Regions from separate parts of the Oscillatoria sp. FACHB-1406 genome, predicted to be linked through region 2. Evidence: riboswitches for the same ligand, from Rfam matches in the RefSeq annotation. Region 2 holds a riboswitch; the other holds the start of a gene.
The links. A riboswitch is a leader RNA that binds a small molecule or an ion and turns the genes downstream of it on or off. The one in region 2 is predicted to bind cobalamin.
Positions count from the first base shown of each region.

Region 1: linked by a shared signal. The riboswitch ahead of H6G50_RS07085 (sirohydrochlorin chelatase) and the one ahead of H6G50_RS19620 (energy-coupling factor ABC transporter permease) in region 2 are both predicted to bind cobalamin.

Region 1 is NZ_JACJSM010000005.1:28,982-36,522, reverse strand. It holds gene H6G50_RS07110 (TIGR04283 family arsenosugar biosynthesis glycosyltransferase) at 1-209, shown strand, start outside; gene acsF (magnesium-protoporphyrin IX monomethyl ester (oxidative) cyclase) at 396-1,472, shown strand; gene H6G50_RS07100 (hypothetical protein) at 1,905-2,639, shown strand; gene H6G50_RS07095 (LysR family transcriptional regulator) at 2,903-3,874, shown strand; gene H6G50_RS07090 (shikimate kinase) at 3,926-4,486, opposite strand; gene H6G50_RS07085 (sirohydrochlorin chelatase) at 4,635-5,633, opposite strand; cobalamin riboswitch at 5,671-5,841, opposite strand; gene H6G50_RS07080 (ComEA family DNA-binding protein) at 6,113-6,667, opposite strand; gene H6G50_RS07075 (SHOCT domain-containing protein) at 6,713-7,120, opposite strand; gene H6G50_RS07070 (DUF1825 family protein) at 7,303-7,541, shown strand, end outside.
Region 2 is NZ_JACJSM010000024.1:46,871-54,411, reverse strand. It holds gene cobJ (precorrin-3B C(17)-methyltransferase) at 1-1,362, opposite strand, end outside; gene H6G50_RS19635 (ABC transporter ATP-binding protein) at 1,516-2,343, opposite strand; gene cbiQ (cobalt ECF transporter T component CbiQ) at 2,728-3,531, opposite strand; gene H6G50_RS19625 (energy-coupling factor ABC transporter substrate-binding protein) at 3,541-3,885, opposite strand; gene H6G50_RS19620 (energy-coupling factor ABC transporter permease) at 3,891-4,646, opposite strand; cobalamin riboswitch at 4,678-4,872, opposite strand; tRNA gene H6G50_RS19615 (tRNA-Phe) at 4,917-4,989, opposite strand; gene psb27 (photosystem II protein Psb27) at 5,136-5,534, opposite strand; gene H6G50_RS19605 (hypothetical protein) at 5,741-6,256, opposite strand; gene apcD (allophycocyanin subunit alpha-B) at 6,616-7,101, opposite strand; gene rlmD (23S rRNA (uracil(1939)-C(5))-methyltransferase RlmD) at 7,355-7,541, shown strand, end outside.

The sequences.
Region 1 (7,541 bases), on a different contig from region 2:
TGGAAGACTTCGAGTTTGTGCGCCGACTGAAACGACGCGGTAAAATCGCGATCGCATCCCTTCCCGTCACCACTTCTGCCCGTCGCTGGCTAAAACTCGGCGTTGTCAAAACTACCGCCCTCAACCAACTCATCATTCTCGCTTACTTTCTCGGTATTCCGCCCGATCGACTGCGATCGTGGTATCGCGGTTTATCTAAATCCGCATAAGCCCTCGTCCGTTTGTCAATACTTTTTACAAAAAACAATATTTTGTGTCAACTCTTAATGTTCAGAAGGGTAACGACCGTCATAAGGGTTGGTATACTACGATCTCAGCTTGTATTTAAAGAAAGTCTGCGCGGGCAGCTTTAAAGATCGCACTACGCATAAGAAAACGCCAAGAGAACTTGACTTATGGTTAACACCGTTGAGAAACCGACTTTTGAAGAAATACGCCCGGGAGTCAAAGCTCCAGCCCAAGAAACCTTACTAACGCCTCGCTTCTATACGACGGACTTCGATGCGATCGCGGCGATGGATCTCGCTCCCAACGAAGAAGAGTTGCAAGCGATCTTAGAAGAATTTCGCGCCGACTACAACCAAAAGCACTTCGTCCGCGACGAACAATTCAATCAATCCTGGGAAAACATCGACGGCGAAACCCGCCGCCTCTTCGTCGAATTTCTCGAACGTTCCTGCACCGCTGAATTTTCCGGTTTCTTACTCTACAAAGAACTCGGACGGCGCATCAAAGACAAAAACCCCATCCTCGCCGAATGCTTTACCCTCATGTCGCGGGATGAAGCGCGTCACGCCGGATTCCTCAATAAAGCGCTGTCGGACTTTAACCTGTCCTTGGATCTCGGTTTCCTGACCAAGAGCCGCAAGTATACTTACTTCAAGCCGAAATTCATCTTCTACGCGACTTACCTCTCCGAAAAAATCGGCTACTGGCGCTACATCACCATTTACCGCCACTTAGAAAAGCATCCCGAAGATCGCCTCTACCCCATCTTCAACTTCTTTGAAAACTGGTGTCAGGATGAAAATCGTCACGGCGATTTCTTCGATGCCGTCATGCGCGCTGCACCGGAAACCTTGAATGATTGGAAGGCGAAGCTGTGGAGTCGTTTCTTCTTACTGTCGGTGTTTGCGACGATGTACCTCAACGACATCCAGCGCAAAGATTTTTATGCTGCGATCGGTTTGGATGCGCGCGAGTACGATAAGTACGTGATTGAGAAGACCAATGACACGGCAGGTCGCGTCTTCCCGGTTATTCTGGATATTAATTCTCCCGAATTCTACGATCGCTTGGAAATTTGCGTGCAGAATAACGAAAAACTGAGCGCGATCGCAACCTCCAACACCCCCAAAGCACTACAACTGTTCCAAAAATTGCCCTACTACATCTCCAATGGCTGGCAATGCTTGAAGTTGTATTTGATGAAACCCATTGATGTGACGGCGCAGCACGGAACCGTTCGTTAAGCCAACAATTTTATGGGGGGTGGGTTATCGATCGCGAATCTAGCGATTTAAACCCGCCCTCTCCTCAAAAAATCAAAGTTTCAACTAGAGTGTGAAGTTGCCCCCATTTCGTCTGCGGATAGAAATGGTTTTTTTTTGAATGGTTTGCTCTTAAATAACTAAATATGCTAGAATAAAAATTAGACGAAATTTTTAACCATACAAAGCAAGCCGAGTGTTTCCTTCCAGAGTTAGATGGCAAAGCGGGAGCGGCGCAAGTACATAATATAGATATAGCAGGGCAGTTTCAGAAGTCCGCATCTTGCATTCGGCTTTGAAATTGGTATTATGGGCAGGAAACAAAGTTCGATTTTATAGCAGTCTATAAAACGGTACGCTTGTTCGATAAACCACTTTTAGACCCTAACCCTTTTATAGGAGATTTCGATAGCCATGACATATCCCGAAAATCGACCCACAAATCCTAACGAGAGCGAAAACTTCGAGGAAACCATCAACGGTAGACCCGCTACAGACTCAGAAGTCGCCTACCGCGATGGCTATGTCAGCGGCACAGCCAACGAAAGAGAGATTCAAAGCGAAAGAGCGCTCGTTAACGAACGCAACCAAGTCGTTCGCGATAACGAAAATGCAGGTCGCGGTTTGCTCCTCGGTCTTCTGCTTGCCGGATTGCTCGGTGCGGGTGCTTTAGCTTACTATCTCGCCAACCGAGAAGAACCCGCTCCCGTCCCCGCAACCAATACCATTGTCGTTCCCGATAAAGAAGCAACTCCCTCTCCTTCTGCTGCCGAACCGAAGAAGGACACCACCGTCATTGAAAGAACCATAGAAAAGACAAACGTGGTTCCCGTACCAACTCAACCCGCGCAACCCCCGAAAGTTGAAGTGAATACACCGCCGCCAGCCCCGGCACCGAAGGTTGATGTGAACGTCTCTCCGGCCGCCCCAGCCCCAGCACCAAAGGTCGATGTAAACGTCTCTCCGGCAGCCCCAGCCCCGTCTGCACCGAGTTCTGCGGCTCCGTCTGCACCGAGTTCTGTGGCTCCGTCTGCGCCGAGTTCTGTGGCTCCGCCCGTACCGGATTCTTCGGCACCGGGTTCTTCCGGCTCGGGTTCTTCCGGCTCGGGTTCTTCGGCACCGGGAACTTCCGGATCGGGTTCTAACTAAAAATTCAGCCGGTATAGTTTAATGCGATCGCGCCCTTTCCGAATGGGGGAAGGGCGTTATACTTTTATCCGAATAGCTGCCGCGATCGCGCCTCTGTTGTATAACTCGTACTGATGAGTACCCCTTCGTCCTTGCCACAGATTGAAGTCCTCGATCGAGAGTTGATGCGTTTGCTGTATCAAGCTCTACTAAACTGAAGCCGTAAATCCGCTATCGTCGTAGATTCACAAGACTTGTGTATCTATATAACATAACCTGAATTTATGCGGATCGAGCAGTTACAGGCGTTCTTGGCCGTGGCGGAAACGGGGAATTTCGGTCAAGCTGCGCGCAAGTGCGGCGTAACGCAATCGACGATCAGCCGACAGATTCAGTCCCTCGAGGCTGACTTGGGCTTGCCTCTATTTCATCGCACGGCACAGACAAAACTTACCTTGGGGGGAGAACATTTCTTTCCCCACGCCCGCAAAATTTGTCAGGAGTGGGAGAATGCCGAACGCGCTTTGTCCGAGTTGCGAGAGGGAAAACAACCGGAACTCTGCGTTGCGGCGATTCATTCTGTTTGCTCTTACTATTTGCCGCCAACGTTACAAACGTTTTGCCGCAATTATCCCGATGTCCAGTTGCGGGTGACGGCATTGGGTAGCGATCGCGCCCTAAAAGTCCTGCGCGACGGTTTGGTCGATGTTGCTGTCGTGATGAACAACCGATTTCTCACCGCTTCCCCGGAAATGGTGGTGCATTTTCTCTATGAGGAACCCGTTGAGGTTCTCATGGCCGCCCATCACCCTCTGGCACAATATCCAAAAGTCCCTTGGCAGGAACTAGCGCGCTACCCTCAAGTTGTCTTTAAGGACGGATACGGAATGCAGCGCCTCGTTCAAGAACGTTTTGCGCTGTTGGGGACAAAATTAAGGGCGGCGATGGAACTCAATACCCTCGATGCGTTTCGCGGGGTTGTGCGCCAGGGAGAATTAATCGCGTTGCTACCCCAATCTGCCCTCATGGAAGCGCGCAAAGATTCAACGCTAGCGGTTCGCGCGATCTCGTCCCTCCCCGAAGCTTTGGTGCGAGAGAAACATTTAACTAACCTTTCCGCTTCAGATTCTGGTTTGACGCGCCAAGTGGTTTTAGTGACAACTCGCGATCGCTTGCAGATTCCCCCCATTGCCCATTTCTGCGAGTTAGTTTGTCAGTCTTTTCAATGCGATCGCCTGTCGATTGTGGGGGGTTGAAAAAACAGTTTTGCTGGGCTGTCCCGAACTTGCTAACCATGCGACAGCCTTTCAATTCTCGGCGATCGCTTGGGGGGTTAAGGGAGGTTTCAAGACGCTCGGAATTTGCGCGATTATGCGATCGCACACTGCTTCGGGCGTTCCCTCCGCCGAGATCTGCAAGTCCGCCTGCCGATAAAGGGATATTCTCGTTGCTAATAGCGATCGCAATTTTTCCGCCCTGTCCCCTTCCTTCAGCAGCGGGCGCGTCGTATCGCTTTCCAACCGCTGCACCAGAACTTCCACCGGCGCATCCAACCAGACGATTAAACCATGACGCAAGTAACTCCAATTCATCGGTTGCGTCACGATACCGCCTCCTGTAGCGATCGCGCATTGCGTGTAAGCCGATAACTCGCTTAACACCTGACTTTCTAAACCCCTAAATCCTGCTTCGCCGCGATCGGCAAAAATTTGCGGAATACTCTGACCTGTCACCCGTTCGATTAGAACATCAGTATCAAAAAAGCGATAGCAGAGGCGCTCGGCTAAAATCCGCCCGACGCTTGTCTTCCCCGTCCCCATCATCCCGATGAGAAAAACACTGAGCTTTTGCAATCCCCTATCGTTCACGGCAACTTTTCTTGAAATTGAGTGAAAGCAATTTAACAAACTCTTGACTAATTCGTAATTCGTAATTCGTAATTCGTAATTTCCAGTTCCCCACTCCCTACTCTCCAATTTTTAGTTTTTAATTCTGATACCCACTCTTCATTCCCCATTAAGGAACCTGCCAAATGCGCTGGTGATAGTCCTCGACTCGAGCGTAGGGATCGACGGGCGTATCGTGGTGATGGTGGTGATGGTCGTGGGAATGGTGGTGATGGTGATGATGGTCGTGGGAATGGTGGGAATTAGCGCTGCCATTACCGTCCAACGCTGCCAAACGGAATTTGCAGAGTTCGCAATTCATCTGCACCTGTCCGAGTTGCGTTTCAATTTCTCGCTGGCGCAATAGCGAAAATAAGATCGGATCGAGACCGATTTCGGGTAGGTTGAGAATTTTAATGTCGGGATAAAGTTCCTGCTGCTGCGCGGAAACATCAAATATTTTTTTAACGAGTGCGCCGGTAAATAAAAAGTGGGGCAGCACGATAATTTGTTTGGGATTGTAGAGGCGCGCGCGGCGGAATCCTTCTTCTAAACGCGGGTGGGTAATCCCGATAAAACAGGTTTCTACCGTGGCATAGTTGCTGCCTTCCCAAAGCAAGCGAGCGAGTTTGTATACGTCGCCGTTAGCATCGGGATCGCTGGAACCGCGCCCGACGACGAGCAAAACGGTTTCGGCGCGCGGAATGCCCGTGGGTGCGTCGAGTTGAGCGAGGCGATCGCGCCAAAATTGGAGCATTTCGGGGTTGATCCCAAAATGACGGCCGTAGTGAAATTTTAGTTCGGGATGGCGCTCGCGGGCGCGATCGAGTTCGTTGGTGACATCGAATTTATTGTGGCGCGCGGCGAAAAGCAAAATCGGCACGGCGGACAAATCGGTGTATCCGCGATCGACACAAAAGTCAACCCCTGTTTGAATATTGGGTTCCGTCAGTTCCAGGAAACAGGGAACGACGGGGCGCGAGGTATCCAATTCTTGGTAAGCGCTGGCAAAGTCGAGAAAAGCTTGTCGTCCGTCTTCATCTCGCGTACCGTGTCCGAGCATTAGCAGGGGACGCTGGATGGGCAATGGAGGCAATTCGATGGAAAATTGGGTTGAATTGAGTTGCAATTTTTCCTTGTTATCCGTACCGCGCGGATAAAGCTAAGTGAGTAAACGAGCGATCGGCGGGCATCCTGGCTGACTAAGCTCGAAATCTTTACTTAAATCGCGATCGAGCATTAGTTCACAGTTGCGGGACAGCGACGGACTTACACCGTACTTTCCCCGTTGCCTCTGGCGGCTGGCTTCCGTCAGAACCGACTGTTGTATTAGTGTACAGCATGGTTGAGTTATGAGTTATGAATTATGAATGGTGAGTTATGAATTATGAGAGACTATTTATAAAGCTAATCTTAAATCCTTGTAGGGTGGGCAAGGGCGGCTCTTTAGCCCCTCAGATTGTCAGAAGAGTGCTTTTGCCGCCCTTGCCCATCACGGGTTTTGCCATTCTAGCGTTCTTAATAAAAAGTTTATAAATAGTCTCTGAATTATGAACCCTGACAGAGGAGTAGAAGTGAGAAATTTTTAAGTTTTAAGTTTTAATTTCTTTAGTTGAACTGGAAATAGTGCATCAATTGAGCAGTAAGGGTGCTACTAAGGTTTAGCCGTCGCTGTAAGTCGGCTAAGTTGCGATATGCGCCGCAGGTGGTGCGATCTAGGATTAAATCGTTAATGGTAACGGCATCGAGGAGGGGAATGCGGGCGAGTTGTTCGGGAGTGGCGGTGTTGGGATTGACGCGCTGCGGGAGAACGAGACTTTCGGGATCGTAGTAGTAAAAGGAGAGGAGGGGTTCGAGAGGTTGGAGTCTCGCGCGCGGGATGCTCGTTGCGGCGGCGATATCTTCGATGGATAGCAATTGTACGCCCATTCCCACCAGTTCGACGAGCGATCGCGCTTGATGGATGGAAATTCCCGGCAAGCGCAGCCAATCGTCAATGCTGGCGCGGTTGACATCGATTTTTAAGCCTAAGCTTGCCGCGATCGCAACTTCCTCGAGGGTTTGCAAGCGCGCGTAGGGATCGCGTAGCAGCCGCGCTCGAATCGCTCTGTGTCTGGGGTTCAAGGCTTGTAACTTCCCTGCCGACGATCGCCAATCTACCATTGTTCGTCCCTACTTTACCCTCGGATACACAAATAATCAAAAAAGTCAAGTGATGCGATCGAGCAATTGGCGGCGTTTCTGCTCGAACTCGTACTCCGACATCAATCCATCTTGCCGCAAGCGATCGAGTTCTCGCAAGGCGGTTGCAATGTCGCCGACTTGTTCGGGGGGCAATCCTGACTTCACTGCGGCGCTTGCCATCGCGCCCATCTCCACGCCTGAATTAAAGCGGCGATCGAAATCCTCGTGGGGTTGCAGGAGATACCAAACCGCCTCAATCGCACTCGCAACGCGAGGAATCGGTGTCGAAAAGAGCGCCAAATACAGCACGCCCCACCCATACTGCCGCAGGTATAACTTATGCAATCCGGCAAGCGGCGTAACCGTTCCCGCCAGCGCTAACAAGACGGCCACTTTTTGATTTTTCGGTTTGCGCAATAAATCTTCTAACACCGCTAAAGCTCGAACTTTGCCTGACTACGCCTACATTTTAGGCGAGTTCGCCCCCGGCGCAACCGATCCGCTCTCTGGGAGGTATCGATACGGTAAACCGAAATTTCTCTGAGGGGAGGACTACTTTACAATAAACATAAGGCCAATCGGCATCTGTTGAGCGCGATCGAGACTTGAAAACTATGGGATTTTTTGATTCAGATATTATCCAGCAAGAAGCCAAGCAATTATTTGAAGACTATCAAGCTCTCATGACGCTGGGGGGCGATTATGGTAAATTCGATCGCGAGGGGAAAAAGCTCTTTATCGAGCGTATGGAAGCCCTAATGGATCGCTACAAAATTTTTATGAAGCGCTTCGAGCTTTCCGAAGACTTCATGGCTCAAATGACCGTCCAACAGCTTAAAACGCAACTCGGACA
Region 2 (7,541 bases):
TAATCCCGCCATCCCATAAATTCCGCAGTCTCCTGAAGATACAACCGCTACCGATAACCCCCATTCTGCTAACTCGATCGCGCGTTGCGCCCGTTCTCGTTCTTGGGTGATGGGGAAAGACTCGAAAATCTGCCCGGGATGGTGCAAGGGCTGAATGAGATCGAGGTAAAGCGAGTAACCGATAATTGCATCGGACGACGCGATCGCGGTTTGGGCGGCGGGTGTCATTTGCTCGAGTCCCCCCGGCCCGGTTCCCACTAACCAAAGTTGCCCCGTCCTGCCGATATATTCGCGTTTTGATAACGCTACAGCAACCGTAACGGCTCCCGTTCCGGGATTTACCTCATTTTTAGCGGAAAAGACTTGTTTTGGGGCAAGAAGCGCGTTTTGTTGGCTGATGAGGAGCGCCGCCGCTTCCGCAACGCTGGGGGTTCCGACTTCCCGTTCGACGATCGCGGAAGGGTTAGGAGTCGTCACGGCGCGCAACTCTTCGGCAGTAAAGGTTTTAAGCGCCCAATTGCGGCGATCGCACAACTCCAATAGCCCCGTTTCGTCGGCTTTGAGATCGAGGGTTGCAATCCCCGCGATCGCGTCTTCTGCGAGTTGATGCGCCTCAAAAACCCGCGCGATCGCCACCTCCATTAACTCTCGCGAGGTTCCCCGTTCGCACCCCAGCCCCACCCACAATACGCGCGGATGCCAAACAGCCTTATCCGAACTCGTTATGACTTTGTACGGCGTGATGTGCAGTTCGCAACCCCCCAACGCTTCCGAGGTAAAGGGCGAATTCTCGATCGCGCTTTCCCAAAGGCGAGAACCCGCTTGCTGAAAGACTGTCACTTGTTCGCCCCGCGCGATCGCCGCACTCACCGCCGTCCAATCGCCCTCGCCCTTCCTCCAACCGAAAGGAACGCCCAAAACATCAACTCCCGGCAATCCCAAACTCGCCGCAGCCCCCGTTATTACTGTCGTTGCGCCCAACTGCCGCGCGATTAACTCAGCGAGGCGATCGCCCCCGCCCTGATGCCCGCCGCACAAACTCACAGCGAACTTCCCCATCGGATCGAGAACCACAACCGCCGGATCGGTGGCTTTATCCCGCAGTAGCGGCGCAATTAAGCGCACGACAGCCCCCGCCGCCATGCCGAATACTAAAGCGCGCTGGTTGCCCCAAAGGGTTGCAATGCAGTCTTTTAAACTGCCGGAGTAAAAGTTCGCTTCCGGGACGCGATCGCCTTGCAAGCGTTCGGGCAGCCACAAACTCGCGCCGCTTTCTTGACAAAAACGTTGAAGCGTAACAGCAGCGTCGGGAGTTGTTGCGATCGCGGCGATGGGCTGAAAATCTTGGTAAGAGTTAAACATTGTGAATTATGAGTTATGAGTTATGAATGATGAATTATGAGTGGTGAACTACGAACTACGAACTACGAACTACGAACTACGAATTACGAATTACGAATTACGAACTACGAATTACGAATTACGAATTACGAACTACGAATTACGAATTACGAATTACAAACAGTACGATCGCAACTCCGATAGGGTTCGGGGGGGAGAGCGGCGATCGCGGTATGCTGGAGGGAGTGCGTACCAGCATTCTAGGAGGGTTGGCAGTCCTAACTGAAGTTCCTCCAGGAGATCGGCGCAACCGAAAAGATCGGGTGCAGGTGAGGAGTGCATCAATCGTCCTTCATGCAGCACGATCGCCCAATCCGCCCAAGCATAGGCGAGATCGAGATCGTGAGTTGCAATAACAATCGTCGTACCACTCGCTTGGATGCGATCGAGTTCTTCAAATAGATGGCGAGTTTGTCGGCGATCGAGGTAAGCTGTCGGTTCGTCTAGCAATAGCAGTTCGGGTTGCAACGCCATTACCCCAGCTAGGGCTACTCGTCGTTTTTGTCCCAAACTGAGGTGATGCAGCGGGCGATCGGCAAGTTCTTGAAGCGAAAAATCGAGCAAGGTTTGATGCAATCGTCGAGCAATTTCTGCTTCGGATAAGGGCAAATTGCACAATCCGTAGGAAATATCTTCGGCTACCGTTGCTGCTACTAATTGTTGTTCTGGATCTTGAAATGCTAAACCTATCCGTTGCCGCCAAAGATTGAGCATCCTTGCCTGATACTTTAACGGTTCGCCTTGCCAATAAATTGCTCCGGAGTCGCAACGATATAAACCATCAGCTAGAAATAAAAGCGTTGATTTTCCACAGCCATTATGACCTAAAATAACGGTCTTTTGTCCTGCCGCGATCGCTAAATTGATATCTCGAACGGCGGGATATTCTGTACCGGGGTAAGTGTAGCAAACCGAGCGAAATTCCAGGAGGGGAAGGAGCATTAATAATGGATAATGAATAATGGATAATTGATAATGAGTAATATAGCGCTACGCAACTCGGTTAGGACATTGGGTAGGGTGGGCAGCGCCCACCAGCAAAGATTTTTAGCGTTTAGAAACGTACATTTAAGACATTGGGTAGGGTGGGCAGCACCCACCAGCAAAGACTTTCAGCGTTTAGAGACGTACATTTAAGTTTTCAGTAGCGCTATAAGTGATGAATGGGGGGATTGTGAGTTATGAGTGATGAATCATGAGGGGTGAATGATGAATCATGAGCGATAAATGATGAATCATGAGCGATAAATGATAAATCACGAATTACGAATTACGAATTACGAACTACGAACTACGAACTACGAATTACGAATTACGAATTACGAACTACGAATTACGAATTACGAACTGTGATTCTAAAAGAATTAAGCCGATACATCCAACCAAAGATTCGATCGCGTAACGTTGAGAATAGTGATAGGACTGATGAGTATAAACTTTGAAATTTCCATTAAACCCACGAGCCGCTAACCCTAGAGAAAATTGTTGGTAGCGTTGCAGCGATCGCACTACCAATTGCCCGATTAGTAATCCCGTACTGTGAAGCCATCGCTGGCGAGTCCGATATCCACCCCGCGATCGTTGGGCTAATTCCAGTTGTAAGGCAACCTCCAGAAATAAAAATATAAATCGATACATCAGGAGTAAAAGATCGATGAGAAGCGAAGGCACGCGACATCGACGCATAATCGCTAATAATTCTGCAAACGGAATGGTAAACAGAATAAACAGCAAGCAAGAAACGCAGGCTAGCGATCGCATCGAGACTTCAACCGCTCGCATCAGTCCGGTTTGACTTATAAAAAAATACCAATCTCCTAACACAACCCCAGCTAACGAATTCGTCTGGATACGATCGAGTTGAGCGGCAGAGACTCCTTCGATAATAAGAGCGGGAAGACTCGCGAATAAAAAGAACATTATTACGAACAAAACCCGCCCGTAGATTTTAGCTGGAATGCGAGCGTAGCCAACGATCCAAACACTTAACCAAACAAAAATAAGTCCTTGAGCGATCGGGTGCGTCACCAACGCAATTGAGAGAATAACTAAAGCAAAAGTTAGCTTTTGTTGGGGGGGTAATTGTTTGAGGCGATTCGTATAGGCATAGGCATTGAGATCGTGGGGCATAAAATTAGACTAATAATCTCCGGAGTCGGCACGAGGGGGTTTTATTTGGGGTTGCCGTTGGGTATTGTCGCGCTCTGTTCTGCCCCGATATAGCCCCAACACATAGCCGATGACTCCCGCTCCCAGTCCAGCTTGTACGGCGAATAGCAGCGATTCTATCTCGCCGCTAGCAGGCGTGAAAACAGGTTTTACCCAAGGCTGATAGTTGGGATCGACTTCTTTAATTGCGGCGGTTGCTTCGACATCCGCCCCGCCAAACTCTGCATCTCGAAGTAGTAGGAGTGGCGCAATTGCCAAACCGACGACTGCCAACACCAAAAGCCAATTATTCCAACTTCGGTTTACTCGGTTCATGAATTTTATGACTCCTGCGCGATCGATTTTAGAACCTCTAATTCTTGGCGGTTGTAAGTCTGTAGCCAGTTCCACACCAATACGGTCAAGAATCCTTCGCTAATGGCTAAGGGAATTTGGGTTACGGCAAAAATTCCGGCAAACTTAACAAAGGATGCCAAAATACCGCCATTGGGTGCGGGGAAGGCGAGGGCTAATTGCACGGAAGTTGACACATAAGCTAGAAAATTGCCAAGGGCGGCAGCTAGGAAGATAGCTAGCGTTTGTTTTCCGGTAAAACGCGCGATCGCTCGATAGACGCTGTAAGCTACAAAGGGGCCCACAACAGCCATTGCGAAGCCACTCGCCCCCAATGTGGTTAGCCCTCCATGCGCTAAGAGGAGCGCTTGGAACAGCAGTACCAGTCCCCCTAAAACCGACATCGCAGCCGGCCCAAATAATATCGCTCCTAAGCCTGTTCCGGTGGGATGAGAGCAACTGCCCGTCACTGAGGGAATTTTTAGAGCGGAGAGGACAAAAGCAAAAGCCCCGGCTAGGGCTAGCAGCAGTTTGGTTTCGGGATGCTGGCGAGCGAGCTTAGAAAGCGATCGCATCCCCCAAAATAGAAAGGGAAGATAGACTAACCACCAAAAAATAGCCCAGCCTACAGGCAAAAATCCTTCCATGATGTGCATTGCATGAGCCGGTGCGGGCGATGCAGCAACTAAATAACAACTCAACCCGGCCATCAGCGCAAGGTTCCACCATTTATGCTTTTTCATCTTTGTCTGTACCTCGCAGACTTATAGATTCAACAGTTTTTTCCAATCCGGCGGGCATTCTGACTTACACAATCTTGGCTCTCCAGCTGAAGGTTCGGATAATTTCCACGATCGCTGGCACGCCAAAATTGGCTTACAGTTGCGGGACAGCGCCGGATTTGCACCGGACTTTCCCCCTTACGTTTGGTGGCGGCTCCCCACCAAAACCAAATTTTCTAATCCTACCACCTATTCTTAAATTGGCGTTCTGCGGCAAAGCGCCGCTTTTAATGCCAGGAGGCGGATTTGAACCGCCGACACGAGGATTTTCAGTCCTCTGCTCTACCAACTGAGCTATCCCGGCGCTTTGTGCTTTTTTGCACTCGGCTTAGCTATGTTAGCAAAAACTTTTTAACTTAGCAACTCTAATTTGGCATTTTTTTGGGGCATATCGGAGCCAACTCCAGGAAGAAGGGAATAATGCCCCGTATTTTCGCGATCGCGGTGCAACTAAGAATCGCGATTGAGAGCGAACTCAACCTGCTTGAACTCTTGCTTGAGACGCTTTTTCAACTTCTCGGGAATCGGACGAGTCCCGTAGGAGCTATAAAAGCCTGCTAGGCTGTTGACTGCCGTTTGCATCGTCGTAAACGAGCGCAGCGCTGAAACTTTACGATCTCTGCGGTAGCGCGCCGCATAGTCATTCATCTGGGTGCGAGCTAAACGGACGATATCGGCTTTGTTTTCAGCGTTATCGGCCGAGTCGATCGCGGTACCGAGACTTTGCAGCACGGTCAAAGTATCCTGAGAATAATTTCCCGTTAGCCCGGAAGGATTGTTTGCACAGCCCGCTAGGCCGACAACAACAATTAACATCAACGCGAGCAGGCGGGATAAGAAGGATTTAATGGGAACCATCTGTTTGATATTTAATTACAAAAACGCGAATCTCTAAATTCGATCCTATAGTCTAATGGTCTTTGCCGGTCAGTTCTTCTGGGGAAAATTTTGGGGTTTCGCTCGGTCTGTTTGAGCCGAAGGCAAGGACTGGTCTACTTCTTACGGTTATGAAGCGAAGTGCAAAATCAAGGAGAATTGGTAGAACTCGCTCGCACTCAAGGAACTCCGTAATGTTGATACAGCGATAAACCCGCCACATACCCAACCGCGCAGATAACGATAATCATTCCGAAGGAGTGCCAATCGCTGTATCCCGCCCAGCGCAATTCTAGGCGCGCGAGCAGTCCCGGCGCGAGCAAGCTCAGACCTTCTGCGACTAAATCGCTCCGCGTTAAGACCACGACCACCAAAAAGGAGATCACGATAACGGAGAGAAAGGCTTTGGTATCAGACTGAAGCCAATTGCCGAAGACGCTTTTGAGTTTGGTAATCGGGTGAACGAGGGCGAGGAGGAAAGCAGCGATACTGAGGAAAAGGGCGCTCCACGCAAATACCGGCCGATCGAGCCACAGACAAATCCAGGATTTCTCCAGTTCGGGCGCGCTGCAAACACCGGCACGCACCCAAAATTGCCAAGCTGCGGTGGCGCGCGCGACATACCAGCCCAAACCGATGTAGGCCAACAGAAGGAATAGCAAAGCCCAAACGAGTAAATTTTGGCTCGATTTCATCTTGGCAGCAGGACTAATCCCTCCAGCAGCGGTTGCGTGTAATGAATATCACAGTCTAGAGATGATCCCCCTCCCTCGATCTGCCTTTCACCTCAGCCATACTAATCGTTAACTGAACTCCACGGGAGTCAATCATAGGGAACACATGACGAGTTGACAGTTTCTTGACCGGAAGCTGTCTTTTTTTTTGATTAAGTTGGGCGATCGCGCGGCGGGTAACGCAACAACCCTCTTCCTTAACCTCGCGGTTGAGCGCGCGGGCTGGGTGGAAGGAGTGAGGCTGGAGCGCGGCACGCTGCGCGATCCCCTCTCAAATCTGCTTGGGGCTGCACCGATCGCGCTTTCTGCCCCAGCTAACTTCAAGACATGGCTTGGATCAGGTAATCGAAGTAGGGTGCGGTAGCTCTGGCATCTTCGCCCGTCAGCAGTCCCAAAGAGGCTTCTTTCAGGCAACGAATTGCTTCTGCCATCCCCGGCATGGGGACGTTGAGCGCATTATACATCTCGCGCGCGCCAATTACGCCGATGGATTCGATCGGTTCTTTGTCGCCGCACAGAACTCCGTAAGTGACGAGGCGCAAGTACCAGCCATAGTCGCGCAAACACTGAGCGCGCTCGCGTTGACCGTAAGCGTTCCCGCCTTGAGAGATATAGTCGGGACGCTTTTTCCACAATTCTTTGCTGGCGCGATCGACAATTTTCTTTTCGTTTTCGCCGAGGGTTTCAGCGATGCGGACTCGCTGTTCCCCGGTGGTCATAAACTCTTTGATACTCTGGAGTTCGCCACTGCTGGGGTAGCGGAGTTCGTCGTCTGCTTTGAGAATAACTTGGCTAACTACACTCATACTATCGAGGTGAATTTAATAACATTATGTAGTTTAGCGATTCGGTGGGACAGAAAGGAAGTAGGGTGATGGGGGATAGGGTGACGGAGGGATGGGGTGACGGGGGGATGGCGCTTCGGCAGGCTCAGCGTACCCGGTGATGGGGTGACGGGGGGATGGCGCTTCGGCAGGCTCAGCGTACTCGGTGATAGGGTAATGAGGGATAGGGGGACGGGGAATGAGAAAATTATTACAAATTATGAATGAGGACAAGATGGTCGAGTTAAAAGACAGCGAGAATCGAGACGAGATTTCGTCGCGCTGGCAGCAGGGAGAGTTAATCGAGGTGACGATCGCAGATCTCAATGATACTGGCGAAGGAGTCGGGCGCTTTGGGGGGCGCGTGGTTTTCGTTCCCGACACTGTAACCGGCGATCGCGTTTTAGCCCGCTTGCTGCGCG